2 regions of the Bacillus sp. 41-22 genome follow, and region 1 is predicted to be linked to the other one. Evidence: riboswitches for the same ligand, from Rfam matches in the RefSeq annotation. Region 1 holds a riboswitch; the other holds the start of a gene.
The links. Region 1 has a riboswitch for S-adenosylmethionine ahead of metK (methionine adenosyltransferase). Riboswitches for the same ligand answer to the same signal wherever they lie in the genome.
Positions count from the first base shown of each region.

Region 2: another riboswitch for S-adenosylmethionine. It lies ahead of LCF45_RS24645 (methionine ABC transporter ATP-binding protein); the one in region 1 lies ahead of metK (methionine adenosyltransferase).

Region 1 covers NZ_CP084035.1:4,565,221-4,582,067, forward strand. The annotation lists gene LCF45_RS23420 (tetraprenyl-beta-curcumene synthase family protein) at 1-165, opposite strand, end outside; gene LCF45_RS23425 (alpha/beta hydrolase) at 203-1,006, opposite strand; gene LCF45_RS23430 (gamma carbonic anhydrase) at 1,081-1,593, shown strand; gene LCF45_RS23435 (phosphatase PAP2 family protein) at 1,739-2,269, shown strand; gene LCF45_RS23440 (glycosyltransferase family 4 protein) at 2,282-3,424, shown strand; partial or broken gene LCF45_RS23445 (IS200/IS605 family transposase) at 3,428-3,611, shown strand; gene LCF45_RS23450 (transposase) at 3,623-4,735, shown strand; gene LCF45_RS23455 (molybdenum cofactor guanylyltransferase) at 4,954-5,556, opposite strand; gene LCF45_RS23460 (MogA/MoaB family molybdenum cofactor biosynthesis protein) at 5,553-6,062, opposite strand; gene LCF45_RS23465 (hypothetical protein) at 6,301-6,480, shown strand; gene LCF45_RS23470 (hypothetical protein) at 6,487-6,669, shown strand; gene metK (methionine adenosyltransferase) at 6,861-8,060, opposite strand; SAM riboswitch class I at 8,230-8,351, opposite strand; gene pckA (phosphoenolpyruvate carboxykinase (ATP)) at 8,580-10,166, shown strand; gene LCF45_RS23485 (hypothetical protein) at 10,463-10,660, shown strand; gene LCF45_RS23490 (ATP synthase subunit I) at 11,115-11,498, opposite strand; gene LCF45_RS23495 (hypothetical protein) at 11,791-12,012, shown strand; gene LCF45_RS23500 (DMT family transporter) at 12,041-12,946, opposite strand; gene LCF45_RS23505 (iron-sulfur cluster biosynthesis family protein) at 13,060-13,383, opposite strand; partial or broken gene LCF45_RS23510 (hypothetical protein) at 13,839-14,052, shown strand; gene LCF45_RS23515 (collagen-like protein) at 14,190-15,161, shown strand; gene LCF45_RS23520 (ATP-binding protein) at 15,420-16,637, opposite strand; gene LCF45_RS23525 (ATP-binding protein) at 16,663-16,847, opposite strand, start outside.
Region 2 covers NZ_CP084035.1:4,758,200-4,775,046, forward strand. The annotation lists gene yunB (sporulation protein YunB) at 32-763, opposite strand; gene LCF45_RS24595 (YunC family protein) at 819-1,121, opposite strand; gene LCF45_RS24600 (bifunctional metallophosphatase/5'-nucleotidase) at 1,187-2,602, opposite strand; gene sufB (Fe-S cluster assembly protein SufB) at 3,197-4,594, opposite strand; gene sufU (Fe-S cluster assembly sulfur transfer protein SufU) at 4,643-5,074, opposite strand; gene sufS (cysteine desulfurase SufS) at 5,064-6,284, opposite strand; gene sufD (Fe-S cluster assembly protein SufD) at 6,284-7,576, opposite strand; gene sufC (Fe-S cluster assembly ATPase SufC) at 7,592-8,377, opposite strand; gene metQ (methionine ABC transporter substrate-binding lipoprotein MetQ) at 8,615-9,421, opposite strand; gene metQ (methionine ABC transporter substrate-binding lipoprotein MetQ) at 9,495-10,307, opposite strand; gene LCF45_RS24640 (methionine ABC transporter permease) at 10,330-10,995, opposite strand; gene LCF45_RS24645 (methionine ABC transporter ATP-binding protein) at 10,988-12,013, opposite strand; SAM riboswitch class I at 12,322-12,429, opposite strand; gene LCF45_RS24650 (hypothetical protein) at 12,555-12,899, opposite strand; gene LCF45_RS24655 (thioredoxin family protein) at 13,052-13,360, opposite strand; gene LCF45_RS24660 (toprim domain-containing protein) at 13,364-13,708, opposite strand; gene gcvH (glycine cleavage system protein GcvH) at 13,961-14,344, opposite strand; gene LCF45_RS24670 (arsenate reductase family protein) at 14,386-14,751, opposite strand; gene LCF45_RS24675 (hypothetical protein) at 15,400-15,927, opposite strand; gene LCF45_RS24680 (phosphatase PAP2 family protein) at 16,072-16,719, shown strand; gene LCF45_RS24685 (PTS sugar transporter subunit IIC) at 16,774-16,847, opposite strand, start outside.

The DNA.
Region 1 (16,847 bases):
ATGAAACGTTTTATTCTCAATACTTGCGATTGCCTGACTATGAAGCTCGTCATTCGGAATATGGTAGGCACGCTCTTTCCACATCGCTAGCTCATGGTGTACTACCGGAAACACATCACGGTATACTTTCGCCATGAGCGTTATGGGATTACTCGGTACGTTCACTTCTTCCTTCATCTCCTCTATTCAATGTACAAATAATTTACTTATTTGTTTCTATTATGTTATTGATGCGTATTTCAGTAAATGACTGAATATAATTCAAAATTTCATCACGCTCATACTCATTTAATAACTCATGATAACAATTCGGCCATTCTTTAAAAGCCTTATCACTTATTTTAACATTATCAAACCAAGTACGGACACGTATTTTATCTACAAGTTTATCCTCACAAGCCTGCATTAGCAAGAGTGGAACGTCTGGAAAATCGCCTATTTTTTTATGCGCAATTTCGATAGACTTAATCAATTCACTATACCAACGTACTGATACTTTGCGCAAGAACAATGAATCATTCTCCATCGCATCTCTCACTTCATGATTACGAGTTGACATTTCCACTGTAAGATTCGTTGCAAATTGCAATTTTGGAGCAACAACATTTAATATTTTTGAGGCAGCTCGAAGCGGAGCAGAAGGTCCAGTTAATACACCTAAACATGGTGAACTTAAAATAATACCATCTACATCTTCTCTCTTCGTTTCTTGCATCATACGAATGACAATAAGACCACCCATACTATGACCAAATATAAAAATAGGTAATCGATACTTCCTTGCCTCTTTCACCCATAATTTAACTTCCTCTATGTATTCATCAAATGAATCAATATGTCCTCTATTTCTCGAAGTCGTTCCATGTGATGGAAGGTCTCCCATCACAACGTGGTAGCCGATATGATTCCACATTTCTGCTATAGCTTCGTAACGTCCGTGATATTCCATTGCGCCGTGCACGATAACGACTACAGCTTTCGCTTCCTCTGCTTCATAATTCCACATACGGACCTCCTCCATTTCACTCTTTCTCATAATTTGATACACTAAAACTAGTCTCTAGGAAAGGAAGGCTTTACATGATATATCCTTACAAAGAAAAAAATCCGAAAATTGCGAGTAGTGCTTTTATCGCTGACTATGTTACCATTACAGGCGATGTGACAATTGGCGAAGAATCTAGCATTTGGTTTAATACAGTCATCCGCGGTGATGTATCACCAACGATAATTGGAAATAGAGTAAATGTACAAGATCAATGTACACTTCACCAAAGCCCCCAGTATCCTCTTATTTTAGAAGATGACGTTACCGTTGGGCATCAAGTTATTTTACATAGCTGCAAAATTGAAAAAGATGCTTTAATCGGAATGGGATCTATCATATTAGATGGCGCTGAAATTGGTGAAGGAGCTTTCATCGGTGCTGGTAGTCTCGTTTCACAAGGAAAGAAAATCCCTCCTAATACGTTAGCTTTCGGTCGCCCTGCGAAGGTCATTCGCGAATTAACAGAAGAAGACCGTAAAGATATGGAACGTATCCGCACACAATACGTTGAAAAAGGACAATATTATAAATCGTTACAAAAGTGATTTTATCGCTGCCATAAGACTGGCAGCTTTTTTTATGAAAAAATCTAACTTTTTCTTTACAAAACCTTATTATCCCCTCAATAAAATCTTATTAAAATAGAAGTTAATAACTCCATATATATGTAAATGAGGGAGGAAAAATCTCATGAAGGTCAGTGGACTATATAAAATAGAATGTTACATCTTCAAAGGAATTAATCGCTACTTTGATCAAAAAACATTAAACATCTTTTTCAGCAATATTACCCATATCGGTGGTGCAAGTTTTTCCATTGCACTTACCCTATTCTTTTTAATTTTCGCAACAGGGAATTTGCATCAAGCTGCAATTGCAACTGCTATTTCTTTAACAATTAGCCATATTCCTGTGCAAATATTAAAAAGATGGTATCCACGAAAACGTCCTTATTTAACAATTCAAGATGCGAAATATCCAGTACAGCCTTTAAAAGATCATTCTTTTCCATCCGGACATACAACGGCTGTTTTCTCTGTCCTCATTCCATTTATTTGCTATAATCCAAACTTGCTTGCTTTTCTATTACCGTTAGCATTATGCGTCGGTATTTCCCGTATTTATTTAGGGCTTCATTATCCGTCAGATGTATTTGTAGGCATGTGCCTTGGCACTTGCTCTGGCATCATCTCTTTTTATCAACTCATTCCACTCATGTAAAGGAGCGATATGATGAGAGTCGCCATATTTACCGATACATTTACACCACAAGTCAACGGTGTGGCGAAAACTTTGGAACGTTTAACTAAATATTTTCAAAAAGAAAATATCGCCTATTCTGTTTTCGCCCCCCAGCATACGGCAGAAGATAATTTCGTAGCGAATGTGAACAAAATGAGAAGTATCCCGTTAACAATATTATATCCAGAATGTCGCTTTGCCTTTCCTACTCCGCGCATTAAGCGGGAACTTCTTGCCTTTAAACCTGATATCATTCACATCGCTACGCCTTTCAATATGGGACTTTGTGGGTTATATTATGCCAAAAAGTTAAATATCCCAGTTGTCGGTTCTTATCATACTGATTTTGACGCCTATTTACGCTATTACAAAATCGAATTTCTCTCCAATATGCTATGGAACTATTTAAGCTGGTTTCATAGTCATATGCAAAAAAACTTTGTTCCTTCTCCTGAAACATTACATCAATTAAAGAAAAAAGGATTTCAACAGCTCTATATTTGGGGACGTGGTGTAGATTGTACTCTCTTTCATCCAACTTACAATAAAGACCTATTCCGAAAAAAATATAATATTACAGAGAAATATATTCTTTCCTACGTCGGGCGCCTTGCTCCTGAAAAAGATATCGATACTCTTCAAACACTTATTCAAACGACAAACAAAGAACGTGACGATATTCATTGGCTCATCGCTGGAGACGGGCCTCTAGCAACAAATTTGCGTGAAGCTGTTCCGAAAACAAATGTCACTTTTACTGGATATTTACAAGGCACGGATTTAGCTGAAGCATATGCTTGTTCTCATATGATGGTATTTCCATCAGCTACTGAAACGTTCGGAAATGTCGTACTTGAATCATTTGCATGCGGTACACCTGTCATTGGTGCAAATAGTGGCGGGGTTAAAAATATTATTACAGATGGAAAAACGGGAATTCTTTGTCCGCCAAAAGATACAGATTCCTTTCTATCCTCCATCCATTCTTTATTGCAAAATGAAGAGCTGCTTATGCAAATGGGCATAGCAGCTTCGTCTTATGCTAAATCAAAAAGCTGGGATGAGATCTTTCGTGGCTTACTTGACCAATATGAAGAAGTCCTTCAGCACACTGCATCAGAATTACTCGCTTAAAAAGAAATGACAAAATTTATTAATGCTTATAAAAGTGCAAGTTCTCAACTAATCAAAAAAGACTTTCCACAAGTGAAAAAAACTTTAGAAAGAAATGTTTTGGTCAAGAAGTTTTTGCTTACTAACTACTGGTAGTTCGCCAATAGACGTAGTAAAGAAATATATTGAAAATCAAGGTAAAAAGTGAGGTGAAATGATATGACAAAGCAGAATAAAGCATATAAATTCCGGTTGTATCCAACAGAAGAACAAGCAAATCTTATACGTAAAACCTTCGGTTGTGTACGTTTCGTGTACAATAGAATGTTAGCTGAGCGAAAAGAAGCGTACGAAAAATACAAAGATGATAAGGAACAACTAAAGAAACAAAAGCCTCCAACCCCTGCGAAATATAAAGCAGAATTTGAGTGGTTAAAAGAAGTTGATTCATTAGCTTTGGCAAATGCTCAACTACACTTGCAAACTGCATATAAGAATTTCTTTAGTGGTCAAAATAACTTCCCAACATTCAAAAGTAAAAAGGACAGAAAGTCTTATACAACGAATGTAGTAAACGGTAATATTCTGTTGCTTAATGGTCATATCAAATTGCCAAAACTGAAAATGGTACGTATCAAAAAACATAGAGAGATACCACAAGATTATATGATCAAGTCTTGTACGATTTCTATGACACCTACTGGTAAATACTATGTGTCAATCTTGACTGAATACGAAAAAGAGATTGTACAAAAAGAAGTAGGAACAGTTGTTGGATTAGACTTTGCAATGGATAGATTATACGTCAGTTCTGAGGATGAGAAAGCCAATTATCCTAAGTTCTATCGTAACATGTTAGACCGATTAACAAAGGCGCAACGAGTATTATCAAGACGCAATAAAGGTTCTGAACGTTGGAATAAACAACGTATTCGTGTAGCTACGTTACATGAGAAAGTAGCTAACCAACGTAAGAATTTTCTTCATCATGAGTCTAAAAAGTTAGCTGCCAATTTTGATGTTGTAGCTATTGAAGATCTAAACATGAAAGGAATATCGCAAGCACTTCATTTTGGAAAAAGTGTCGCTGATAATGGGTGGGGTATGTTCACTTCTTTCTTAACTTATAAACTAAACGAACAAGGAAAACAACTTGTGAAAATAGACAAATGGTTTCCATCAACAAAAACATGTAGTAGCTGTGGAAATGTGAAAAGTCTGACATTGTCTGAACGAATCTATTCTTGTATATGCGGTGTAAATCTCGATAGAGATTATAACTCAGCCATCAATATCAAAAATGAAGCAATACGTCTTTTAGCGTCAGCATAAATTGTAATAAAATAACCTTTGGAACAAGGGAGTTAGCTCGGCTGTCTTAGGACGAATTCGTTAGCTATCAGAAGTAATGATTAACCGAGAAGCCCTCACTTCAAACACTCCTTTAGGACGTTAAGTGGCGGGTAGTTCACGAAATCCCCTTAAAATCAACTTACTCACATACCTTTATACAGCAATTGTTCCCCAATTTCTGTATATCAAAAAACCTTTCATTCATTTGAAAGGTCTTTTTGAGCCTGCACATATTCTTCTTTCGTATTCACATTTATAAACCAATCCACATTCGCTTGTACATCTTCACCAGCAATATATTTCACATTACATTGTGATAAAAGCTGGCCCATACTTCTTTTTTCTTCTTGAAGCAAAGCATAAATCTTTTCTTTCACGCGGTTATTATACGCTGCAAGTAACGGTTGTTTTCTTCCATTAATAATAGGGACAACAGCATCATATTCATCGCTCGTTTGCTCTAATAAAATGGTAATCCATTCATTTGAAACGTTCGGTGCATCACAAGGCATAATAGCGTACCAATCTGCTTCTATATATTCCATTCCTGATACAATTCCAGCAAGCGGCCCATTTCCTTTATAGTGCGACATATCTTCTATAACTGGAACTTGTACTAATTGCTCTACTCTCTCTTTTATATCAGAATGACTAATGACTACAATTTCTTGCACAGCGCTTTCCATTACTTTCACAATATGCTCAATAAAAGTACTCTCTTTCCAGCCTACTAACGCTTTCGGCTCACCGAATCGGCTCGACATACCTCCTGCTAATACAATTCCAGCACACTTACTCATTGACGGTGCAACTCAAATGTAATATGACCTAATTCCGGTAAAATTAACTTGTTCATCGCAAGACGAACCGCTCCGCTAGACCCTGGCATCGAAAAGACAACTTTACGCCCGATTGTACCACCGATTGCTCTACTTAACATCGCACTACTTCCGATATCTTCTAAGTAACTTATCATACGGAACAACTCACCAAATCCAACAATTTCTTTATCTAATAACACTGACACTGCCTCAATCGTTACATCACGTTTCGTAATACCAGTTCCGCCATTCGTTAGCACGACATCAACATCTTCCCTATGATAACCAGCTAACACAGCCTGCTGGATACTTTCTTTATCATCTTTCACAATTTCATAAGAGGTCACTTTATGTCCTGCTTCTTTTAATAATTCATGTAATAGTTGTCCGCTCTTATCCGTCTCTTCCGTACGTGTATCGGAAATCGTCACGATTTTGCAGCGCACTTCTTTTGGAGCTTGTTTTTTATGTTCAGTTACACTCATTTTTCATCTTTCCTTTCTTAAAGACTTTTCTTCATTTTATCATACATATCTTTACACAATTATGTATGAAGCCAATGATGCACCGTGATACAATATAAGTATATACGACCACAAAAAGGAAAATATACTTTCTTATACGCCTGGACTACACACCATTAGCTACTCTTTAAATCCCCTTATATTTTCTACATAGTAGATTTCATTTTAAATTACAAAATAATTTGGAGGTTCACTCACTATGGAACTATACAAAAAATTAACAACAACATTCATCCTCTTATTTGTTGCTTCCATCACTGTCGGCTTTTCCTTAAAAGGCGCGATTCCATACGCTACATTAGTGAGTATTATATTCGCAACGCTATTTTTAATGAGCAGTGCTTTTTGCGCAGGAAAAGCGCGTCAACTGAAAGGCTGACCGTCTATGTTCCGTAAGAAACCAATCCTTTGTAAATCATGTGAAAAGGAAATACAAACGTATGAAAAAGCGTGGATTCATATGCCATTTCCGGCAAGTGGTATGACAAATATGAAGAAGTATATTGAGCTAGACGGGGAAGTTTATTGTAGTTCTTGCATTCAAGTAGTAAATAAAGTGAAACTTTAATCAGTGGGGATTTTGTTCTTCCCCACTGATTATTAGTTGAACCAATCGGGCTTTTACGGGCAGTTAGCCTCCTACCTAACTTTTTTGCTTTACAGCCGAATTTTGAGGTGGGAGGCTTACTGCCCGTTAATGCGGGATAAAACCAAATAAAAAAAGCTTTGCGCACACAGCGCAAAGCTTTTTTTCATATATTATAGACCAGCTTGCTCTTTTAAAGTAGCTGCTTTGTCTGTACGTTCCCATGTAAGATCTACATCAGTACGTCCGAAGTGGCCGTAAGCTGCTGTTTGTTTGTAAATTGGGCGACGTAAGTCTAGCATTTTAATAATACCAGCTGGGCGAAGATCGAAGTTGTTACGAACTAGTTCTACTAATACGTCTTCAGATACTTTACCAGTGCCTAATGTATCAACTGAAATTGATACTGGTTGTGCTACGCCAATTGCGTATGCAAGTTGTACTTCTGCTTTGTCAGCAAGACCAGCTGCTACGATGTTTTTCGCAACATAACGAGCTGCATATGCTGCAGAACGGTCAACTTTCGTTGCATCTTTACCAGAGAATGCACCACCGCCATGGCGAGCGTATCCACCGTAAGTATCAACGATGATTTTACGTCCTGTTAAACCAGCATCACCTTGTGGTCCACCAATTACGAAGCGGCCAGTTGGGTTAATGAAGAATTTCGTTTCTCCATCCATTAATTCTGCTGGAACTACAGCTTTAATTACGTACTCTTTTAAATCGCGATCGATTTCTTCCCACGTAACATCTGGATGATGTTGTGTAGAAATTACAATTGTATCCACACGTACAGGTTTACCATTTTCATCATACTCAACTGTAACTTGCGTTTTTCCATCCGGACGTAAGTATGTTAATGTGTCATCTTTACGTACTTCAGTTAAACGACGAGCTAATTTGTGAGCAAGCGAGATTGGAAGTGGCATTAATTCTTGTGTTTCATTACATGCGAAGCCAAACATTAAACCTTGGTCTCCCGCACCAATTGCCTCAATCTCAGCGTCAGTCATTTGACCTTCGCGTGCTTCTAGTGCTTGGTCAACACCCATAGCGATGTCAGCAGATTGCTCATCGATAGATGTTAAAACTGCACAAGTTTCTGCATCGAATCCGTATTTTGCGCGTGTGTAACCAATGCCTTGAATTGTTTCACGAACGATTTTTGGAATATCTACGTAAGTAGAAGTCGTAATTTCCCCCGCTACCAATACTAAACCAGTTGTTACAGTTGTTTCACAAGCTACACGTGCATTTGCGTCCTTTGCTAAGATCGCATCTAAAATTGAATCAGAAATTTGGTCACAAATTTTATCTGGATGTCCTTCAGTTACAGACTCAGATGTGAACAGATGACGTTTTTTTGTCATGTGGTAAACCTCCCTACAGTAATTGTATATATTGTACGGAACTCATCCTTAATTTGCCACAAACTGCGACATACATTTATTCTCCCACACAAGCATACAGAAAAACCTTTCCTACTTAACATAGAGGAAAGGTTTAATTTGCTACTTGCATACTGCTTTTTGCCCTTTGCTCTTATCGTTCGAGACCGTTAGCCTCGCACAGGTTTTAGCACCTATTCACCTGTATTTACCACTACAAATGAGGTTGCTGGGCTTCATCGGGCCTGTCCCTCCGCCAGCTCGGGATAAGAGAGTATCCGTCCCAACCTATACTAAAGAAATGATATTCATTTGTCAATTAATATTCACATTTTCCTGAAAGTTTTTCTCAATACCCATAGAATGAAATATTAATAGGGAAATGATACATTCACACAAACAAAAATAAATAAATAGTATACATTATTTATATAATTGTGTTATACTATTGATGGGGATTACGAGAAATATTTCATTAAATGAAAAGGATGGTATATAAATATGAGTACTGTGAATGTCCAAATTGGTTTACATGAATTATTGAACGGAAGCAATGCACAGATTCAATTAAGTGTTCCGCAATTAGTGGAAAAAGTATTAATGCGAAACGAAGGGAAATTAACTTCTACTGGTGCCGTTTCTGCTTCAACAGGAAAATACACAGGACGTTCTCCTAAGGATAAATTTATTGTGAAGGAAGCATCGGTTGCTGACAAAATTGCTTGGGGAGCCGTGAACCAACCGATCTCTGAAGAACATTTTAATAAATTATATATAAAAGTTTTAGAATACTTAAAAGAAAAAGAAGAGTTATTCATCTTCAAAGGATTTGCTGGCGCTGATCGCAACTATCGCCTACCAATTCAAGTTGTTAACGAATATGCATGGCATAATTTGTTCGTACATCAATTATTTATTCGTCCAAATGAAGAAGAATTAGCAACTCACGAATCAGAGTTCACAATTGTTTCTGCACCAAACTTCAAAGCAGATCCAGCAATTGACGGTACAAATTCTGAAGCATTCATTATGGTTTCATTCGAAAAACGTATCGTACTAATCGGTGGTACAGAATATGCTGGAGAAATGAAAAAATCAATCTTCTCTATTATGAACTTCTTACTACCTGAACAAGACATTCTTTCTATGCACTGCTCTTCAAACGTAGGCGAAGAAGGCGACGTAGCACTATTCTTCGGTTTATCTGGAACAGGCAAAACAACATTATCTGCTGATCCAAACCGTAAATTAATCGGTGACGATGAGCACGGTTGGTCTGATAACGGTGTATTCAATATTGAAGGCGGTTGCTATGCAAAATGTGTAAACCTTTCTCATGAGAAAGAACCACAAATCTTCGATGCAATCAAATTTGGTTCAGTTTTAGAAAACGTTGTCATTGATGGTCAAACACGCATCGCTGACTATAACGATACTACTTTAACAGAAAATACACGTGCTGCATACCCTATGCATGCGATTGACAATATCGTACTGCCAAGTGTTGCAGGACATCCAAATACAATTATTTTCTTAACTGCTGATGCATCTGGCGTATTGCCTCCAATCAGTAAGTTATCAAAAGAGCAAGCTATGTACCATTTCTTAAGCGGTTACACTAGTAAGCTAGCAGGAACAGAGCGCGGTGTTACATCTCCGCAAGCTACATTCTCTACTTGCTTCGGTTCACCGTTCTTACCGCTTGATGCATCTCGTTATGCTGAAATGCTTGGTGAAAAAATCGAGAAACATGATGCGAAAGTATTCTTAGTAAACACTGGCTGGACTGGTGGCGAATACGGCGTTGGTAAACGTATGAACTTAGGTTACACTCGTGCAATGATTCAAGCAGCACTAAGCGGTGAACTTGCTAAAGCTGAAACTGCAAAACACGACATCTTTGGCCTTGAAGTACCTCGTCATGTTCCAGGTGTACCTGATGAAGTATTAATGCCTGAACAAACTTGGGCTGATAAAGATGCTTACAAGGCGAAAGCAATTGAGCTTGCAAACGAATTTAAAGAAAACTTCAAAAAATTCGACAGCGTTTCTGAAGCTATTATTAACTTAGGCGGTCCAATCGCTTAATTACAAATTTTCTGTTGGAATAACCCTTTTACTCATATGAATAAGTGTCGTGTAACCGTAAAGTTCCGCGTACTCACCGACAAAACCCAATGCGGCTTAACGGTTACACACACTTACATAAAAAAGAAGCTTACGTTAAAAACGTAAGCTTCTTTCTATATCTTATATAAAGTGAAACTTTAATCTCTTCATCTATTGCATACCAATACCCATAAACTTACAGAAAATTCATTTTATAATCATTCGTTTGTAGTTTCCTATGATATATTTTACATATAAAGGAAAGGGTGAGACCCATGAAAAATTTTTCTCGTACAGGAAAAATTTTATTCAGTTATGGAGCGATTCAAATGTTTTGGGGACTTGTAATGCTTAACGTTAATTTATTTGAGCATACAAGTGAAACGATAAAATACATTATTCTAATTATCGGAATAGTTTGTTGTATTGTATCCAACTTTTTTAAAGAACCTAAGAGTCATACTACTAAGTGATTTCATATTAACTTATTGGAAGCGGAAACCTATATTTTATACAAAGTTACGCTTCCTGTTGTACTATCCATCGCCGGATCCCTTATTCCAGAGTAAGCCAATTTTCAATTTAAATAACCAGATTTTCATATATATAAATCACGGCTTCGAACATATAAACTATTTTCCCACTCACTACATCCTTCTGGTTTCACACCGCATGGGGCTAAAAAAGGCTCTGACCGCTTCTATCCCCCGCCGAATCCTCTATTCCATCTAAAAAAGTTCCAAACCTAATTTTCAATTGATATACTCGGATTTTCACACATACAAATCAAGGCTTTGAAAATATAAAGAGATCTCTCGCTCACTTGCTCCTTCTGGTTTCGCACCGCATGTGGCTAAAAAAGGCCCTAACCGCTTCTATCCACCGCTGGATCCTCTATTCCATCTAAAAAGAGGCTTTTCATCTTTTTCAGCCCTTCGTTAATTCTTCCTCATCCTTCATACTATAATACCCTAAATTAATAACGATTAAGAAATAACCACCCAGAATACCTACTGCAAATGCCCACATTACCATATGATGCTCAATTTCGTACATGATAATAGCACCCAAAATTGCAGCTGCAAAGCGATTAAACATACCAAGCGTCGGCGCTTTCGTCTTCTTTACTATACTATCTCCAAGCTTTTCGATACGCCTTCCTAAAATCCAAACACAATACATGCTTACAATAAGTCCAATTCCTGCACCTAGAAAATGTGCTGAAAACGGTGTTAACATCCAGCCTAATAACAGAATACCTAGTAGATAATATGATTGAACTTTAAACGATTTTAATGACAAACTAATCATGCTGTACTCCCCTTCAATGTTTTTTATATTTATCCAACAAAAGCTGTATAACTCATTTCTTTCGAGTCCATACTACTTAAAATCTATTTCATTCAAATTAAAAACAACATAAACGGTATGTTTATGTTGTTAAAATGCTTTTAGGAAATAATATTATACAAGATTTCTAATATAGAATCCCTCATAAATGTGACGTTTTTCAAAACATTTTCGTCCAATTATGAAAAAATTGATATCAATCTATGAACATACGGATATGATGTAATAAGCACATAAATAAAGGGGGCGTCTAATGATTTATTTTTTAATGGCTCTCATTCATCTCATTGTTCCTGCACTTATTGGACTTTCCTTGTATTGGTACACGAAAAAACATAGTATTTTCTATGCTGTCCTCGGTGTTCTTCTTCCAGGTATTATTCTTATTACACTCTTCCGCATTCCTTTTCTTAATTTAATCCCACTTATTACTGCCATTTTATTCCTCGTATTTTTACCAAAAATAAAAAAATAGGAAAGCAGATCATAGGTGATCTGTTTTCCTATTTTGATATAGGTTCTTGCACGATAGAATTAGCTTCTACTTTCTCTGATTTCACAAACCATAGACCGAAGAATATGATGATTCCACCAATTATTTGTTGAAACGATACATATTCATTTGCCCATACAGCTGCAAATAAAACAGCTACAAGCGGCGTAATATACATATATACCATCGTATGTGACGCACCAATTTTTTGAACACCAACATACCACATGACTAAACCGAATACTGTTACAAAGAAAATAGAATATAGTAAAGCAAATAGTGTCATTCCGTGTGTAATGTGAAATGGCATGACAAATACATGTGGACCACTTAACAATAAGAGCGGAATCGCTCCAACTAATGTCGACCATGCAGTAACACGTAATGCTGAGTATTTTTTAATAAGCGGCCCTGCTAAAACGGGATAAAGTCCCCAACATATTGATGTAATAAGTCCAATCCCATTTCCGTATAAAGAACTAGCGAGTGAATGCCCCGCTACTAAAACTAATGTAGCACCAATAAAGGCAATCATGGAACCAACTAACTTTCGAGAAGAAAATTTTTCTTGTTTCAAGAAAATCGCAAATAAAGTTGTAAAAATAGGTGAAATAGATATGAGTAAAGAAGCATTTGTAGCGGATGTGTATTTTACAGTTTCCATAAATAACGTTTGATACAGTACAATACCTACAACGCTAACGATGATTAATCTTGGTATATCTTTTCGCTCCATATAAAGTGACTTTTCGATAAAGAACGTAAGTAATAACAGTAGTGGTGCTGCTGTCATCATTCGAACTGCAGTAAACTCAATTGCTGTAAATTCTAAAAGTCCATATTTCGCAATCGTATAGTTAATCCCCCAAATAATAACGACACTTAAAATTGATAACTCAATTCCCCATCTTTTCATGCGCAACCCCCTCCGCAAAGAGAATTATACAGAAAATTCAACTATATGTACATTTCATTATGTGAAAAAATCCATAAGAAAAAGGAGCATATTATATACTCCTTCTCTCTTCATTATACTCGAACATGTAACTTCATATTCGGATTATAAAACTGGCTTGGGCTCTTCAGCTGGAAAGTTCCTCCAACTTCATGCCAATCAACTGTTAATTTATCATCCATAAATACAAGCTTTGTGCGATCTGCAATAAAGTTTAGTACGCTTGATTCGATATCTACATCGCGCTCATCTTTCTCTGAAACGGCTACTAAATCAATAATCCCGCTCATAACACAACCGCAACCTTCATTATCATAAAATAACTTTATATATTTCGTTTCACTTGGAATCGTATCCATAATCTTTTTATATGCTGCCTCTGTTACAGTAACGTACATGTGTTAACCTACATCCTCTCTTCTCGTATCATTTATATATTGTACCACCATTTTTCTTGAATTTTATATGCGGAAAATTAAGACTACTATAAAATATATGTGATAAAGTGAAACTTTAATCAGGGAGGTATCCATCCCCTTCTGATTATTAGCCCTCGCCAATCAGGCTTTTACGGGCAGTTAATGCGTGATAAAGGAGGTTGTATCACTGATGTTCAAACTACAACGATATCTCATTTTCTTAGGTCTATTAGGTAGCTTTTTTATTTCTAGCGGAATGGTATTACAACATATACTTCCCTATTCTCCTTCTATTGGCTGGATTCTAGGTTTTATTTGTTTCCTATCCGCTTCTTATTTTTCCATAAAAAACAAAAACAACTAACAAAGTAAGAACTATCTTAAGGAGGATTATCAAACATGCCAGCCTTAAAAGAAATAGAACAATAACTTAATCATTTATTACAGGAGAAATCCATTGCCATATCGACAATGATTATGGTAGGCATAAATACTCACTCATTATGGATTATGCGAAAGAAACAAATATGTCACTCATCGGTTTGTCACACTCTGCCTCTGAATATTTAGTGAAAGAGACATTGATGTATGATTGGTTTAAAGAGAATTTTGATGTAGTTGATTCCGCAGGAGACCTGGTGGTTATAAAACTAATAACACCTCCCCTATTTTTAAAATCTATATACACAATACGATCCACCACACAAAATATAGAATCTACAATATATATATAGTAGTTCTACTTTTAAAACTAGATTTTCAAAAATATAGAAAGGAGATAATATATGTACCAACGCAATTGCTTTAGTTGTGACGGTAGACGCAACAGCGGTTCTATCGGCAGTACTGGACCTACTGGCGCTACTGGACCCACTGGTGCTACTGGACCTACTGGCAATGCCGGGTCTACCGGGGCCGGTTTGCAAAGTACTACCGCTTTTAGTCTAGCAGCCGCTCCTAACTATAAAACGGGACAAGTTGTCACTTACACGAGTAGCGGCTATGTTGTAAAAATAGATGCACCTCAAGGATTTCCGAATGTGTCTCAAGATTATATCGTATTGGTAGAAGGTGGTCCTACTGGTTCTACCGGAACTACCGGTTCTACTGGTGCCACTGGTTCTACCGGAGTCACTGGTTCTACCGGAGCTACTGGTTCTACTGGAGTCACTGGTTCTACCGGAGCTACTGGTTCTACTGGAGTCACTGGTTCTACCGGAGCTACCGGAACTACCGGAGTCACTGGTTCTACCGGGACTACTGGACCTGCTGGTAGTTCAACAGCGAAAAGTATTGTTTTTCAAGGGACGAATGCTGGGTTTCAACGTATAGCAGGTTCTCCAGGAATTGATTCTAACGTTATTCCGTATGTAACTGCTGGAGCTGGAAATATAGTTGGTTTTGCTACATCTATAAATATTAATAACTTACCCGCTGCTGTTTATACGATTGATATTTGCAGGAATGTCCCAACAAACCTCTCTGCCCCTACCTCTAGTTACATCCTATCTACTATTACTTTAACTACTACAGATAAAATTACGGGAACTATGACATTTTCAATTAAACCTACGGATATTGGCTCTAGACAACCTCAAGTGTATAACCCTACTCCAGCACCTGGACCTGCCACTGTAACTTGGACTAGTATTACAACCGGAAACCTGTTTTCGAGGGGGGATGCGATATCTCTTTATATTACCCCCGGGATTACGGCAAGTTCTGTATATTCTATTTTTCTAATCACTGATATATAATCCACACTTACAAATCATTCATTTACAAAAAGGACCTCGATGCCGAGGCCAAAAAAATTGCAAATAAATTAAAACAAATAACAGACAAATTTATTATATACTCTCGCTTTAAAACACCCATATTTTGGATTGTGAATTTGTACAGTTTGTCAATGTTGTAAACATCCCGTTTATTAAAATTCCGTACTTCCTTCCACACTGAAAAGGGAAATCACTCTAAAGAAAGTGATTTCCCCTTTTTAAAATATCCCACTATAATTAAATCGGCAACATAATCTCAACAGTCGTTCCAACTCCAACTTCACTTTCAAAGTTCAATTTACCGTGGTGATCTTTAATAATTTTTTCCGTAACTACTAATCCTAAGCCTGTTCCAGTTTCTTTCGTTGTGTAAAAAGCTTCATTTAGCTTCGGAATTTTATCTTTCGGAATGCCGCATCCCTCATCTATAATTTGAACAATGATCACATCTTCCACTATAACTTTTACAGTAATAGTTCCGCCAACTGACATTGCTTCAATCGCATTTTTTATTAAATTAAAAAATACTTGTTTCAATCGTTTTTCCTCACATGTAATTAATGGTATATCTTTACTATAAATAGCATGCATTTTTATTCCTTGTTCTAAAGCTGGCTTTTCCATAACCCTGATAACATAAGAGATGATTTCTTTAATATTATACGTTTCGGATTCTACCGATTTAGATTTCTCAAACCCATTTAGTTCTGTAGCAATTGTATGAATTCGCTCTACTTCCTGTCTCATAATTTCACTATAAATTTTATCTTCTGGATATTTTTTCGCTTGCTTATTCACAAGTTTTTTCAATTTTTCTAACGGTCTTCTAATCTTATCGCCAATTACTGTCGCCATTTTTCCAACCATTGCTAATTTCTCTACATTTCGTATTTCTTTATCCATCATTTCAAGTGTACGAACGTAAGATTGGAATCTTAAAAATATAATCCAACATATAATAACAAACACGCTATATAATGCTATTGGGATAAGAACAATAAAGGATTGAACAACGAATCCCATAAGTGCATATTTTCCAACAATAGTTCCCGCAACTAACCAAAAGTACCTCTTATTCACAAATATTGGTGCAAATAAAATAAAGAATCCTTCTACTATATTCCCGCCATCAAATTCCGCATCACTTCCGTAATAAATAATGAAGTTATTAATAAAATCCAATATATTATAGCCAATTAAAATAATATACTTCACAATATACGGCTTTTTCCATTTCATAAAATAAAGTCCTATAAAGAATAATCCAACCATAAAACTATATAGCCATAAACCTAATCCTTCTCCAAAAGCATCTGCTAGTTTTTGATTTTTATCTGATAAAAGGACAATAGCTTTTTCAGCAAAATCATACGCAAAAAATATAACGAAGAATAAGCTTAAAAATATTATTAATGCCTTTATCTCTTCTTTTTCAAATATATTTCCTTTTTCCATATGATAACTCCTTTAACAACACCTCTTAATCTTGTGTCACATTGCGCTCACATTTTTTCGGGAGCAGTATTTCTACTCTCGTTCCTTTCTTTACTTCACTAGAAATGTGTAATTCTCCAAGGTGCTCTGTCACAATTCGCTCTGCTACCGTAAGACCTAATCCAATTCTATCTTGCTTCGTTGTATAAAAAGCATCCTTAACTCGTCCTA
Region 2 (16,847 bases), 190 kb from region 1:
TTATAAATATAAATCAATAGAACACTACTGACTAATTATCCGTTTTCTTTTTATCTGGTACAACAACTCCCCCGCTTCCGTAATAAGTAGGCACTTCACCTTGGACGATGCGCGTCGCAATCGGAATGTTTTGCTTCACTTTAATTTCTTTCGTGCGTAACGGAATCATAACTTGTAACGTCACTTCCACTTCCATAATAATTTTGATCGCTGTATTATTAATTCCTTGCGGCTCAACTAATTGTTTAATATCCGTATTCACATGACCAATTGGCGTAAAATTAATCGGAATATCTGGTCCTATATTACCAAGAAGCGCATTATCAGTTATGCGTCCAAAAGGAACTGACATAGATACCCCATTCTCTTCAAAAATACCAAGTGCTTTCGTATCCCCTTTTTCTACTTGTTGTAAATATTTTTCTATGTATGCAGTAGTCGATGTTAATATTTCATTTACTTGTTTTGTATTTAAATCAATTGTAGATACTTTCCCGTTCCTATCCGTTTGTACTTTCATTAATGAATCTACATCAAACCCTTCATTAATCCGGTCTTTTACCGCTTTCGTCATAACTGCTGTTGCCATTTTATGAGTCTCTGTTTCCCCATACTTAATTAACGTTGGCTGAATACTTTTATTTACAATCCATAAACCTTGAACTACCATTACGATAAAAATAATAAATGAAATAAGCAGTATATACCGAAAGGAAATCGGTCCCCTTCGAAACCGCGAATTTTTCGAACGAAATATGCCCATCAGAAAACCCTCCTTCTTATATTATTTCTATGCAAGAAAGAGGGATGATATATGCTTATCTCATTTTTAATAGTGCATCTTTTCCGATTGTGCCTACCGGAATACCTAAAGCTTCGGCTCCAGTCGTTACTGATTCCAGCGGTGCTTCAAGAAGTTGTTCAATCGTTCTTACACCAACCGCACGGCCAGCAATAATTCCTCGATCACCTAACTTCTCATTTAGAAGACCTACATCTAAAGCACCGCACATAATATATCCTTTATCGCTCATTACAGCTAGCAAATTTGTCTTTGGAAGTTTTACGCTAACAGCAATGAACGTATAGTTATCAATTATAATTGGCTCTACATTAACCATAGTTCACACTCCTCTCTTTCTTATCTTTATGACAAGAGAAAAATGAGTGTTACAAGTTAACTAGCCTATAGTTTGACTGAAGATGTATAAGTTATCAACATGTCTGTTAGTACATCTCTAAGCAATTCCGGCATATAATATTGTTTGTCAGAAAGTGTGGATAGCTCTGGGTATAAGTATCCGAATGTAAACATATCAATCGTCCCTACCGTATATATCCGGTCTAATTCCAGCGATTCGCCGTTAATCAATACATCTTCTAGTAAAATTTTATTCCCTGGAATCGTATCTGGAATCACTTCCAAACCATCGTAAATCATTTTCCCCATTACTTTTCCACGAAATCCGAATCCTTTCACCTCAAGGTTCTCCATATTCGGACGACGCGCTTTCAAAATAACTTCTCGTAACGTTTTTCCTGGCACTTTTAATAAACATGGATTAATTGGATGTGGACAAATTCTGTGAATATCTCCGCGCGTCACAACACCTTCATTTAATCCCTCAAGAAGTACACCAGCATTCACCATCCCAACATCCGCATTACACCACTCTTTAAGTGCACTTGCCAACATATGAGAAAACGTCGTCTCCTTAAACCAATCAACCGGCAATGATTCTTTTAAATGAACGACAGGCTCAGCCATTATCTGTTTACTTTCTTCCTTTAGCATTTCAATTGTGGATAACGGCTCGCTATAAGCACCTAACCGTTCTGTCTTAATCGCTCTACCGTCTTTTTTCAACAGTCTCTTCGTCTCTTTATCCACAGTAAGCTGAACGTGACCAACGTAATGTCCCCACTTTTCACAACAGCAAAGCAAAGTATTATCCACAAGAACACCGCGCTCAAATAAATGATGCGTATGTGCCCCTAAAATAACATCTATATCATAATGCTCCGCCATATACTCATCCATACTTTTTCCAAGATGAGAAAGCACAACAGTAATATGAGCTGTATCCTTAACTTCTTCTAAAATAGACTCTAAATGGATGATTGGATCTTCAATATGCCAATCTAACATATGATAAAACTCTGGATAAGCTACCGTTAATCCAATAAAGGCAATTGTAATCCCATCTGTCGTTGTATGTAATTTATAAGGCTGCGCCCACGCTGGACGTACACCTTCTTTTTCAAATAAATTCGCTACGAGCACCTCAAACCCAGCATCATCATATAGACGATTCAAATGCTCTTTCGCCAATGTAATTCCTTCATTATTTCCGATCGTTACATAATCATATAACGCCTCATTTAATAATTTTGTATTCCCAAGTCCATTTGTCGCTTCCGAAATACTATGAAAACGATCCACATGATCGCCAATATCCACAGTTAAAACAGTCTCTCCCGCTTCCTGTCTTCGCCTTTTCTCCCCTTGTACAAACCGAGAAATTTGCGGCCAATTTTCAAAATGACTATGTATATCGTTTGTATGATAAAGGTGGATGATTGTTTCTTTATTTATATTCAGAGAAAAAACCTCCTCTCAGTTCCTTACTGCCATTTACGCTATACGTACGCAATAATCCTGTAAATACTTTTCGTCTTTTCTTGCTATTCTACATTGTACTCGCATTATAAGAAAAAGCCAAAGATTGCCCTTTTAATATGGAAAACTTCATATTACTTTTTCTAGTCTGTTGATTAGTTTGAGGGGGAATTTTTGTGAAATGATTCTAGTTGGTGGGGGGAGGAGATTTGTCAGTATCTTTGTCTTACTTCCATATAGGTGCTCCTCTCGTATTTAAATGTTGAGGGGGATATGAGGGATTTCTTTTGTCTTACTTTGTCGACAAATCGATATTCCTTGTCGAACCGCTGATATATTGAAATAATCGTCGATATATTTCATTAAACACCCACCCGGGTATCTTACAGTCGAACCCGAATATACAACATAAAAAAGCGCCCTGCTATGCAGGGCGCTTTCTTCATACATATATTATCCAGTTCCAGCGGATAGAATGTTCGGTGGCTTCACTTCTTCCTATGAGGCAAAAAGCTCCTCTACGTCAGAAGCTCCATCCCCCTCACATTCTGAACGAGCCGCTTTCACTTTTAAATATTAACCAATAGAACCTTCCATCTCAAACTTGATTAGACGGTTCATTTCAACTGCGTATTCCATTGGAAGTTCGCGAGTGAATGGCTCGATGAAGCCCATTACGATCATTTCTGTAGCTTCTTGCTCAGAAATACCGCGGCTCATTAGGTAGAATAATTGTTCTTCTGATACTTTAGATACTTTCGCTTCGTGCTCAAGTGAAACGTAATCGTTTTTGATTTCGTTGTAAGGAATTGTATCAGATGTAGATTGGTTATCCATGATTAACGTGTCACACTCGATGTTAGAGCGAGAGTTTTTCGCTTTTGGTCCGAATTGTACGATACCACGGTAAGTTACTTTACCACCATGCTTCGCAATCGATTTAGAAACGATTGTTGAAGACGTGTTTGGTGCTAAGTGAATCATTTTCGCACCAGCATCTTGGTGTTGGCCTTTACCAGCAATCGCGATAGATAATGTTAAACCACGAGCGCCTTCGCCTTTTAAGATAACTGCTGGGTATTTCATCGTTAATTTAGATCCGATGTTACCGTCAATCCATTCCATCGTTGCGTTTTCTTCACAAACCGCACGTTTTGTAACTAGGTTGTATACGTTGTTCGCCCAGTTTTGGATTGTTGTATAACGGCAATATGCATCTTTCTTAATGATGATTTCTACTACCGCACTATGAAGTGAGTTAGTCGTGTAAACAGGTGCTGTACAACCTTCTACGTAGTGTACGTGTGCGCCTTCGTCTACGATGATAAGCGTACGCTCGAATTGTCCCATATTTTCAGAGTTAATACGGAAATACGCTTGAAGTGGTGTATCAACTTTAATACCTTTTGGAACGTAGATGAATGATCCACCAGACCAAACTGCAGAGTTTAATGCAGAGAATTTGTTGTCTGTTGGTGGGATTACTTTTCCGAAATGCTCACGGAAAATATCTTCGTTCTCTTTTAATGCGCTATCTGTATCTTTGAAGACGACTCCTAGATCTTCTAGGTCTTCTTTCATGTTGTGGTATACAACTTCAGATTCGTACTGTGCAGATACACCAGCTAAATATTTTTGCTCAGCTTCAGGAATACCTAATTTATCAAATGTCGCTTTAATTTCCTCAGGTACTTCATCCCAAGACTTCTCAGATTTCTCAGATGGTTTTACGTAGTACGTAATTTCATCGAAATCTAAGTCGTTTAAGTCGCCGCCCCATTGTGGCATTGGCATTTCATAGAACTTATCCAGTGATTTTAAACGGAAGTCTAACATCCACTGTGGTTCTTCTTTCATACGTGAAATCTCTTCAACGATTTCTTTTGTTAAACCGCGTCCAGCACGGAAAATCGAAACGTCTTTATCCTTGAAACCATATTTATAATCGCCGATATCTGGCAGTTGCTTCGCCATGTTGGTGTGTCCCTCCTTATATAACCTCGTTTTTAGGAACCTTTAACATTACTTATCTTCGTTTAAGCCCTTTTCTAACGCTTTCCACGCTAATGTTGCACATTTAATACGTGCCGGGAACTTGCATACGCCTTGTAATGCTTCAATATCTCCTAAATCAATGCTGTCATCATACTCTTTTCCTAGCATCATGTCAGAGAAAATTTTAGAAAGCTTAAGGGCCTCTTCAATTTTCTTTCCTTTTACTGCTTGTGTCATCATTGAAGCTGAAGACATTGAAATTGAACATCCTTCGCCTTCAAACTTCGCTTCTTGTACAATACCCTCTTCTACTTTCATCGTAAGTTGAATACGATCGCCGCAAGTTGGATTGTTCAAGTTAACGGTAACACTATCTTCTAACACGCCATGGTTACGAGGATTTTTATAATGATCCATAATAACTTGACGATATAACGTATCTAAATTATTAAATGACATTTGTGAAATACTCCTTTGTCTTGATTAGTGATTCAACAAATGTATCAATTTCTTCTTTTGTATTATATAAATAGAAGCTCGCACGTGCTGTAGAAGAAGCTTTTAGCCACTTCATAAGCGGTTGTGCACAGTGATGTCCTGCGCGAACCGCAATGCCTTCTACATCTAATACAGTTGCTACATCGTGAGGATGTACGTCTTCAATATTAAATGTAACTAGACCAGCGCGATGCTTTGGACCATAAATTGTAACGCCATCTACTTCTGATAGTCTCTCTAAAGCGTATTGCGCTAATTCATGTTCATGCTTTTCAATATTATGAAGACCGATTTCTTCTAGGAAATCAATTGCCGCACCAAGTCCGATTGCATTACCGATAATCGGTGTACCTGCTTCGAACTTCCACGGAAGCTCTTTCCAAGTAGACTCTTGTAAGTCTACGAAATCAATCATTTCACCACCAAATTCAATTGGTTCCATATTGTTTAGCAATTCTTTCTTACCATATAATACGCCGACACCTGTTGGTCCGCACATCTTATGAGCAGATAATGCGTAGAAATCACAGTTTAAATCTTGTACATCCACTTTCATATGAGGTGCACTTTGTGCTCCATCAACGATCATGATTGCACCGTTTTCATGTGCGATTGCTCCGATTTCTTTTACAGGGTTAATCGTTCCAAGTACGTTAGAAACGTGCATGATAGAAACGATTTTTGTATTCGGTGTAACTGTTTGACGAACATCTTCTAAAGAAATTGTACCGTCTAGTTGAAGCGGAAGGTATTTTAAAGTTGCACCAGTTTTCTTCGCAACTTGTTGCCACGGAATGATGTTACTATGGTGCTCCATGTAAGAGATGACGATTTCATCGCCTTCTTTTACATTATCAAGACCATAGCTAGCTGCTACTGTATTTAATGCAGTTGTCGTTCCGCGCGTGAAAATAATCTCTTCCATTGATTTCGCATTAATAAACTTGCGAACTTTCTCACGTGCACCTTCATACGCGTCGGTAGCTTTCGTACCGAGCGTATGAACACCGCGATGCACGTTAGAATTATATTCTTTATAATAACGTTCTAACGTTTCAATGACTTGAATTGGTTTTTGAGAAGTTGCTGCACTATCGAAATAAACAAGTTGTTTGCCGTTCACTTTTTGATCAAGAATTGGAAACTGTTTGCGTATTTCATGAATATTCATTAGCGAACTTTCCTTTCAATTACCTCAACAAGCTGTGCCTTTACTCCTTCAATTGGAAGCTCATTTACTACAGGTGCTAAGAATCCATGGATGACTAAACGTTCTGCTTCGCGTTTTGGAATCCCACGGCTCATCAAGTAGTATAATTGGTATGGATCTACGCGGCCTACTGAAGCTGCGTGACCTGCCATTACATCATCTTCGTCGATTAAAAGAATTGGGTTTGCATCACCGCGAGCTTTCTCATCTAACATAAGAACGCGAGAAGATTGTTGTGCATTTGATTTAGATGCACCGTGTTCAATCTTACCAATTCCGTTAAAGATAGATGTTGCACTATCTTTTTGTACACCGTGTTTTAAAATCCAACCTTCAGAGTGTTTACCGAAGTGAACAACTTTAGTTGTAAAGTTTTGTGTTTGGTTACCACGACCAATTGTTACTGTTTTTGTATCAGCATATGATCCGTCGCCCATTAAGTTCGTAACGTTCTCTGAGATTGTATTTCCGTCATTCATAAGGCCTAGAGCCCAATCAATGCGGCCGTCGCGTCCAACAATTCCGCGGCGGTTAACGTAAGTTGTTACGTCTTTTGCTAATAGATCAACCGCACCGAATTTCACTTGTGCGCCTTGTTCCACGATTACTTCTGCTACGATATTTGCAATACCTTTAGCATTTTCATTTGCAACGTAGTTTTCTACATATGTTACAGTACTGTTCGCATCAGCTACGAATAATACGTGGTTATATACGTTAGCTTCTTCGCCGTCTACTAAGAATACAGCTTGAAGTGGAGTTTCAAGAACAACGTTTTTCGGAACATATACGAATGCACCGCCGTTGATTAATGCAGCATGAAGTGCAGTTAGACGATGCTCGTCTACTTTCACGCCGTCTTTCATTAAGTACTTTTGTACTAATTCAGCATGCTCTGTTGCAGCTGTTACGATGTCTGTAAAAATAACACCTTTTTCTTTTGCTTCGTCTGCTAAAGAAACGAAAGCAGTTGTACCAGTACGTTGTACTAATACGCTGTTATTTTCATCGATTAAGTTTTTCACTGCTTCTGGAAGCTCTGTTAAAGAACTTACAGGCTCTTGCTTAGCAGCGTCGCCTTTTCCGATAAAGTCCCATTTTTCAATTTTCGTTTTATCAGGCGTTGGCATTGGAAGTTCAGTTGCTTGTGCAAGAGCTTGTAAGCGGAACTCAGTCAACCAAGCAGCTTCGTTTACTTCGCTTGCGCGCTGACGGATTGTTTCTTGATCGAAAGGTAATGTACCGATTGTCATGTTTATGCTCCTCTCTTACGCTTCTTGCTCTGCTGTTTCGTCTTCAATACCTAATTCTTTTTTAATCCAGTCGTAACCTTCAGCTTCTAGACGTTGTGCAAGCTCAGGGCCACCAGATTTAACGATACGACCGTTCATCATAACGTGAACGAAGTCTGGAGTGATGTAGTTTAATAAACGTTGGTAATGCGTAATCATTAGGCAGCCGAACTCTTCGCCGCGCATTTGGTTAATACCTTTAGATACAACTTTTAATGCATCGATATCAAGACCTGAGTCGATTTCATCTAAGATTGCGATTTTTGGCTCAATCATCATTAATTGAAGAATTTCGTTACGTTTTTTCTCTCCACCAGAGAAACCTTCGTTTAAGTAACGTTGTGCCATTTCTGGATCCATTTCTAGGAATTCCATGTTTTTATCTAAAGTACGGATAAATTTCATAAGAGAAATTTCATCGCCTTCTTCACGACGTGCATTAATTGCAGAACGTAAGAAGTCCGCGTTTGTTACTCCGCTAATTTCACTTGGATATTGCATTGCTAAGAATAGACCTGCTAGCGCACGCTCATCTACTTCCATTTCTAATACATCTTCACCGTCGATGATGATGCTACCTTCTGTTACTTCATACTTTGGGTGACCCATAATCGCAGAAGATAAAGTTGATTTACCTGTTCCGTTAGGTCCCATAATTGCGTGGATTTCTCCACCTTTTACTTCAAGGTTTACACCTTTTAAAATTTCTTTGCCATCGATTGATACGTGTAAGTCTTTAACCGTTAATGTAGAACCAGCCATCTCAATACCTCCATTAATCCTCTATATACATTTTAAAAATTACTAAAACGTTCATATTCTCATTTTATTCTCATTCTAATCTTATATCAAATAAAATGATATCGCAAACACTAAGAAAATGTAACAATTTTTTCACAAATGTATATAAGTATTTCCTTTACATCCTCTTATGATACACCTTTCTTCTTATATATATAAAGAAAAAAGGACTGGGTTATTCCCAGTCCTTCCCAGCACCTATTCATTTACTGGAAGTACAGCACCTTTATATTCTTTATTGATAAAGTCTTGAATTTCTTTTGAATGCAATACGTCTACTAACTCTTTAATTTCTTTTTTCTTCTCGTCACCTTTACGAACTGCGATAATATTTGCATAAGGAGAGTCTGATCCTTCAATTGCAATTGCATCCTTTGTTGGATTTAATTTCGCATCAATTGCGTAGTTTGAATTAATAAATAAAGCATCACCTTCATTGTTTTCGTACAGCTTGGGTGAAAGTCCAGGTTCTACATCTGTTTTAAACTTTAAATTTTTCGGATTTTCTACAACATCTTTTACTGTTGCTTTAACAACATCTACACCGTCTTTTAATTTAATAACGCCGCCTTTTTGTAACAATGCGAGCATACGGCCACGCTCCGCTACGTTATTACTCATAATAACTGTTCCGCCATCTGGAAGTTCTTTTAAGCTTTTATATTTCTTAGAATAAATGCCCATTGGCTCTAAATGAATTTTTCCTGCATTTACAATTTTGTATCCTTTTTCTTGAATCTCTTTATCTAAATAAGGGATATGTTGAAAATAATTTGCATCGATTTCTTTATCAGCTAATGCCTTATTTGGTAAAACATAATCCTGGAATTTTTTTATCTCTAACTTAATGCCCTTTTTCTCTAATATTGGCTGTGCCTTTTCTAAAATAACAGCGTGCGGTATATTAGAAGCGCCAACGACAAGCTTATTCTCATCTTTCCCCCCGCAAGCAGCTAATGTAAATACAGACAGTGCTGTAACAACTGACAATAGAATCTTTTTCATATGATGTCCCCTTTTCTCCCCTATATTTATGTAGTAAAAAAAGGACCGGCATACACCAGCCCTTTTTCCGCAATTATTCTTTTACAGGAACAACTGCCCCTTTATATTCTTTAGTAATAAAGTCTTCAATTTCTTTAGAATGCAGTACTTCTATAAGAGCTTTAATCTCTTTTTTATCTTTATCGCCTTTACGAACAGCTACTACGTTTGCGTATGGAGAATCATTTCCTTCAATTGCAATCGCGTCTTTTTCTGGGTTTAATTTCGCATCAATTGCATAGTTAGAATTAATTAGAACCGCATCGCCTTCTTTATTGTTATACACTTGTGGCAATAAACCAGGCTCGATATCTGTTTTGAACTTTAAGTTTTTCGGATTATCCGCAATATCTTTTGGAGTTGCTTTAACTGGCTCTACTCCGTCTTTAATTTTTAAAATGCCTTCTTTTTGTAAAATTGCTAAACCACGACCATGATCAGTAACAGAATTACTCATAATAATTGTCGCCCCGTTTGGAAGTTCTTTTAAGCTCTTATATTTTTGAGAATACACACCAATCGGTTCTAAATGAATTTTTCCTGCTATTTCAAAATCATATTTCTTATCTTTAATCTCTTTTTCTAAATACGGAATGTGCTGGAAGTAGTTTGCATCTAATTCCTTATCCGCTAACGATTTATTTGGTAATACGTAGTCTTGGAATTTTTTAATTTCTAGCTCAATTCCTTTTTTCTCAAGTAACGGTTTTGCCTTTTCTAAAATTTCAGCGTGCGGTACGTTAGAAGCACCAACAACAAGTTTCTTTTCATCTTTATCTTTCCCGCCACAAGCAGCTAACCCAAAAATTGAAGTTGAAATAAGTGCTGTAAGTAATAATTTTTTCATTTGAAATATCCCCCTGTTTTCATTATCTTTTATCTATTCGAGTCGTTAAACTATCACCAATCCACTGAATTAAAAATACAACGAGTAATACACAAATTGTCGCAACGATTGTTACATCGTTATTTCCACGCTGGAATCCCTCTAAGTAAGCAAGTGTTCCAAGACCACCAGCACCAACAACACCTGCCATTGCTGTATAGCCTACTAAAGCAATAGTCGTAACCGTAATACCAGATACTAACGCTGGTAACGATTCTGGAATTAACACCTTCAAAATAATTGTGCTTGTTTTTGCTCCCATCGCTTTTGAAGCTTCAATTACACCTTTATCAATCTCACGAAGCGCGATTTCAACCATTCTCGCGTAAAATGGTGCCGCTCCAATAATTAAAGCTGGCAGCGCTGCACTCGCTCCGAGTATTGTTCCAAGAAGAATCTTTGTGAACGGGATTAATAAAATAATTAAAATGATGAACGGTATAGAACGGAAAATGTTTACGAACGCTCCAATCACCGTATTAATCGCTTTATTTTCCCATAAATTATCTTTCGCTGTCATAAAGAGTAATAGTCCTAAAATAAGTCCTAAAACAAATGTGGCAAGTGCTGCGATTGCCGTCATATATAACGTTTCACCAGTTGCTTCTAACATTTGATTCCAATCAATATTTGCGATTAACTTATCCATGTGCAATCACCTCCAGCTCTACTTGATCTTGATGAATCCCTTCTATTGCTTGCTGGATCGCTGTTTCTTCACCATTTAAATGAACGACTAAACTTCCGTAAGATCCGTTATTCGTTTGCGCGATATTTCCTTGCAAAATGCTAACTTCTATATCACCGCGCTGCATTAACCTTTGAAGTACCGGTCTTTCTACCGCTTCACCGACAAACTGCAAACGAATTACTTTTCCATCTGGATACTTTTCTATTAAACTTTCAATCGTTTCATTTGTATCTTCAGAATCAGTTAACTGCTGTACAAATCGTTTTGTAATGTCTTGCTGTGGATTACGGAATACGTCAAGTACTGGACCCGTTTCTACGATCTTCCCTTTTTCCATTACAGCAACTCGATTACAAATTTTGCGAATAACGTGCATCTCATGCGTAATCAATACAATTGTTAAGCCGAGACGCTTATTAATATCTAACAATAAATCTAAAATTTGATCTGTCGTTTCCGGATCAAGAGCTGACGTTGCTTCATCACATAAAAGTACTTGTGGATTATTTGCTAACGCTCTTGCAATCCCGACGCGCTGCTTTTGTCCACCACTTAGCTGAGATGGGTACGCGTCTCCTCTTCCTTCTAATCCAACAAGATGAATTAACTCATCGACACGTTTTCTTCTCTCCGCCTTATCGACACCTGCAATTTCAAGTGGGAATGCGATATTTTCACGCACAGTTCGTGACCAAAGTAAGTTGAAATGCTGAAAAATCATTCCGATTTCTTGTCTTGCCTTACGAAGTTCATTTCCAGTAATCGCTGAAATCACACGATTCGCAATTGTAATTTGGCCAGAAGTTGGTTTCTCTAACTGATTAAACAATCTGATTAACGAACTTTTCCCAGCGCCACTATATCCAATAACACCAAATATTTCACCCTTATCTACTTTTAAGTTGGCGTTATCTACAGCAGTGACATCACCGCTTTTTGCCTTATATATTTTCTTTACATTTTCTAATAAGATCATGATGTTCACCCCTTTTTTAAATAAAAAGCGCAAGCGGCTCGCTTAGAACAAGAGGGCGTTGGAATCCCAGACGTAGAGGCGCTTTTTGCCTCATAGGAAGGGATGAAACGACCGACTGTTCTAGCCGCTGGAGCTAGATTTCATAAAACTTTGGATAGACTCCGCATTTTTTTATTTTTCATGCGTGTAGTCCATCGTTATAGCTCCTCTTATTATTTGAATGTCCTCCGCATTCAAACAACAAAAAACCTTTCCGCTTCTAGAGAAGCAGAAAGGTTTATATGCGTATATAACAACATTATCCCTCTCTCTCATCTCTCAAAGCATTTGCTTTGCAGGAATTGGCACCATTTCAACATAAGTTGACGGTTGCCGGGCTTCACAGGGCACAGTCCCTCCACCTCTCTTAATAAGAGAAATCAGATTAAATTTTCGTCTGATTTAAAATTTATGAAATTGTCTATATTTTATGAATTGAATTGTATCAATATCCACACGCTCTGTCAACAGAAATTTTCGTAAAAAAAGAAACTTCAGAATTTTAAGCTCCGACTGACATCGGTTTACATATATGAAACATCGATTCAACTAATAACATCGTTCGATACGTTCCAGAATATTGTACCCGTCCATCACTCATTAACTTTTGCAACCTCATATTTCCAGTCACTAACTTTTGTACATCCTCTTCCTCTAAACAAACGATTTGTTCCGTTCCTCTCGCCTCTTTCAAAAGTTCTATATAATCTCTTGAAATTTGTAACGAACAGCATTCATCTCCAAAACGAAAATTAACAGTTCTTTCTCCTTGCCTTAAAAGCGGTTCTAAATGATATTGACCATTAGCGTAATTTACAAATGATTGAAGCAAAGAATATAATTTCATCCTAAACCACATCCCTCATATCACTTTCTATTACATACCATTCCCTCTTATTAAAGGGCAATCCTGTTATTTTCGCTCGACAAATACTGTATCTATCACGCATGTCGACATATTTCCCAAGAAATATGTCGAGGCGGCAAAAACTTTGCCGCCTACTTTAATTCCGTATATAAATATTCAACCGAATGAAATGCATATATTTTCTTCATCAGTGTCCCATTTTCAAAAATAAGTAAACACGGTACACTTTCTATCCCATACTCTTTCGCTAAATGCGGGGCATAATTTAAATCTAACATTCCAATTTTCAAATCTTCAATCGTCATCTCAACGACCGTTAACATCTTCTTTGCCAATTGGCATGTTCCACACATTGGTGTATACACATATAACACTGTTTTTTCTTCATTTCCTATTAGGGCTGTAGCTTCGGCACCTGTCCAATCAATCACTTCTATCATTCCTTACCGTAAATATTCTGTATAAACGTCAATGTCTGCTCCCCATAATACATTTGCTAAATGTGAAGAAGGTGCAGTCGCCACCTCGCGATACGAGCGATCAATATAAATATGCTCTGCTTGCGGAAATTCTTTTCGGAATTGTTTCCTTAACTTTTCTCCTGCATCATCAGCATCCACTAGCACATATACGTCCTTATCAAAAAATTGATCAATGAGCTCATCCATTTTCGACAAACCAATTGTACCATTTGTACAAACAATTTCCACTGGTTCACGAATAATAGATTCAATCTTTCTTCTATCCGATTTACCTTCTACAATAATGACTTTTTCCACATAAATCATATGTCATCACCCGATCACCATATACTATACAACCTTTAACTTAGTATATAGTATATTCGTTATTTTCATGTTGTTTCCTGTTTATTTTTGCAAAAGAAAAGCTCAAGCGGCTTGCTCAGCATGAAGCCTACATGAAAAAAGTTTTTCAAAAACGTTCTCCTACATAATAATTAATATATATGTTTTTAAATTCATTATGTACACAACATAAAAAAGGACAGCACAAAGGCTGTCCTTTTTCTTCGACTATAATTAGTCTTGGTTTGTCATTTCTGCATATTTTTCTGCAGTTAATAACTTCTCAACTTGGCTTGCATCAGAAAGTTCAACTTTAACCATCCATGCACCCTCGTATGGAGATTCGTTAACTAGTTCTGGTTGGTCACTTAATTCTTCGTTTACTGCTACAACTTTACCACTTACAGGTGCGTATAATTCAGAAACTGTTTTAACAGATTCTACGCTTCCGAATGGCTCGTCAGCTTGGATTGTTGCACCTACTTCAGGAAGTTCAACGAATACGATATCGCCTAACTCACCTTGCGCAAAATGAGTAATACCGATAACAACCGCATTACCTTCTGTTTTTACCCATTCGTGTTCTTCAGAGTAACGTAAATTATTTGGAATGCTCATGACTGTACCTCCAGTGAATGTATTAATTATGTAAAAATACCTTATTGGTACTTTTTCCACACACTTTCAAACTGCTCTTCGTTAAAACCAAGTGTTACACTCGTTCCATCTGTTACAATTGGACGTTTAATCAACATGCCATCAGATGCTAAAAGCTCATACATTTCGTCTTCGCTTGCATCCTTTAACTTATCTTTTAAACCAAGTTCGCGGTAACGCATTCCACTTGTATTAAAGAATTTTTTTAATGGTAATTCACTTTTCTCATGTAAATTACGTAAATCTTCTTTTGACGGTGGATTTTCAACAATATGAATCATCTCATATGCTACATCGTTTGCCTCAAACCATTTCTTTGCTTTTTGACATGTGCCACATTTTGGATATGAATAAAATGTTACTGTCATAAATTCACCTACTTTTTTACTAACCTTTACCTTTATCATATAGAAAACATTTTATTATTTCAAACGATTATTCGCTAAACTTTTACTTATTTCGTGATAATTTTTAATAATCCTGCTAATTTTTCTTATTTTTCCGCCATTTATTAAGAAAAAATAAATATATAATTTTTTAAAAATTTTTTCTCATCCCACGCCGAACATATATCTTAAACAAACGTTTGATTAATTTCATATTTTTCTACCTCAACCTTCAGAATACGTAGATTCTTTTATACCGAACATATACCTTAAACAAACGTTTGATTAATTTCATGTTTTTCTACCCCAACCTTTGGAATACATGAATTCTTCCATACCGAACATACCTCTTAAACAAACGTTTGATTAATTTCATGTTTTTCTATATCACCTTTGGAATACATGATTTTCTATACCGAACATATATCTTAAACAAACGTTTATCCCGCTATTTGCGGGCAGTAAGACTCCCACCTCGAAATTCGGCAAATGCGAGGAAGTTAGGTGGGAGATAACTGCCCGTAAAAGCCCGATTGGTGCGGGCTAATAATCAGTGGGGGATGGACACCCCCCACTGATTAAAGTTTCACTTTATTTAAAAAATAAGAAGTCCTTTTACAGGCTCCTTCATCATCGACTTAAATAGTCCGAAATGGTTTGAAATACTACTATATACATATTATGAATACTTTCTTCTGTATTTCCACCATTCAATAAACCTACTCCCCATTGTTGCCCTTCGCCACTTCCAATATTTGCAAAACCTTGCGCGTACATAGCATTTACATCTTTTCGTGCACTGTTATACTCTATCCCTTTTGTAATAAAAGTTGAATATGATTTATCTTGTAAACCAATAAAAAATACTGGTTTCTTTAGCGATGAAAATACATCTTTATACTGCTCTGTTGAGGCTTCTTGAAAGTGATCTTTCATTATTAGAAAACCATCCACTTCCTTAGCTTTCTTTTCCAATTCCTCTAACTTCACTTTTTCAAACTTTATATTTCTAAATGTATCTTTCGGCTTTTCACCAACAACTCCAATGACGAGTGCTCTCCCGTTATATTCTAAATTCTCTCCTTCTTTATCCTTTGCACACCCAGTACTCACTAGGCATAACAATATAAAAACTAAGAAATACAGTGAACGCTTCATATAGCACCCTCCCCCTCTTTTAAGTCAAGTGACAAAAATGTAAGGTGAATTCAAGAAAATGTAAGTAAAATCGATAGCCCAATTGGATTTTCTATATTATAATCAATTGAATTTATTTACATTACTAAAACATAGGAGATTATCATGAAGAAATTTAAACTTTCATCTCTTCTTCCGTTAAGTTATATACTTCTACTCGTACTCGTAAGTCCCCTTTACGACGTATTAAATAAATCTACTGTTCACGCAGTAGATGTCACAACTGTAGTAGATGATTGGATTCCATTTGTGAAAGCATTTATTATTCCTTACTTACTTTGGTTTCCATACTTATACGGTGCACTTATTTATTACTGTTTTGCTGATCGAAAGCAATATTATGTCACTTTAAGTAGTGTAATTCTTGGAAAACTTGCTTGTTTTTCGATTTACTTTTTTTGGCAGACAACTGTACCACGCCCAACCGTCGTTGGAACAGATGTATTTTCCGAACTAGTCCGCTATATTTATAGTATTGATCAACCAGTAAACTGTTTCCCAAGCATTCATGTCCTTACGACATTTGTAATTATGTTAGCTGCCTTTAAGCGTAGAGAACAGCATACTTTGGAATATTACATCCTTACTTTCTTCGGTACGCTTATTATTTTATCAACATTATTTACGAAGCAGCATGCATTTGTAGACGCCATTTCTGGAATGATGCTTGCAAGCGTACTATACTTTGGTGTTCAGCTATTATTAGCAAAAGAAACCGTACGTGTTCCAGTAAAACAAAATCAAAAAATGTAAAAAAGCAGACTGTGGCTTCAGTCTGCTTTTCTCTATATTAAGGAGATTTTCAAATTAAGATTGCGGTACAGTCATATCACCAGAATGAATACGACCTGCTTTTTTAAGAGCAATGTACAGTATATAAG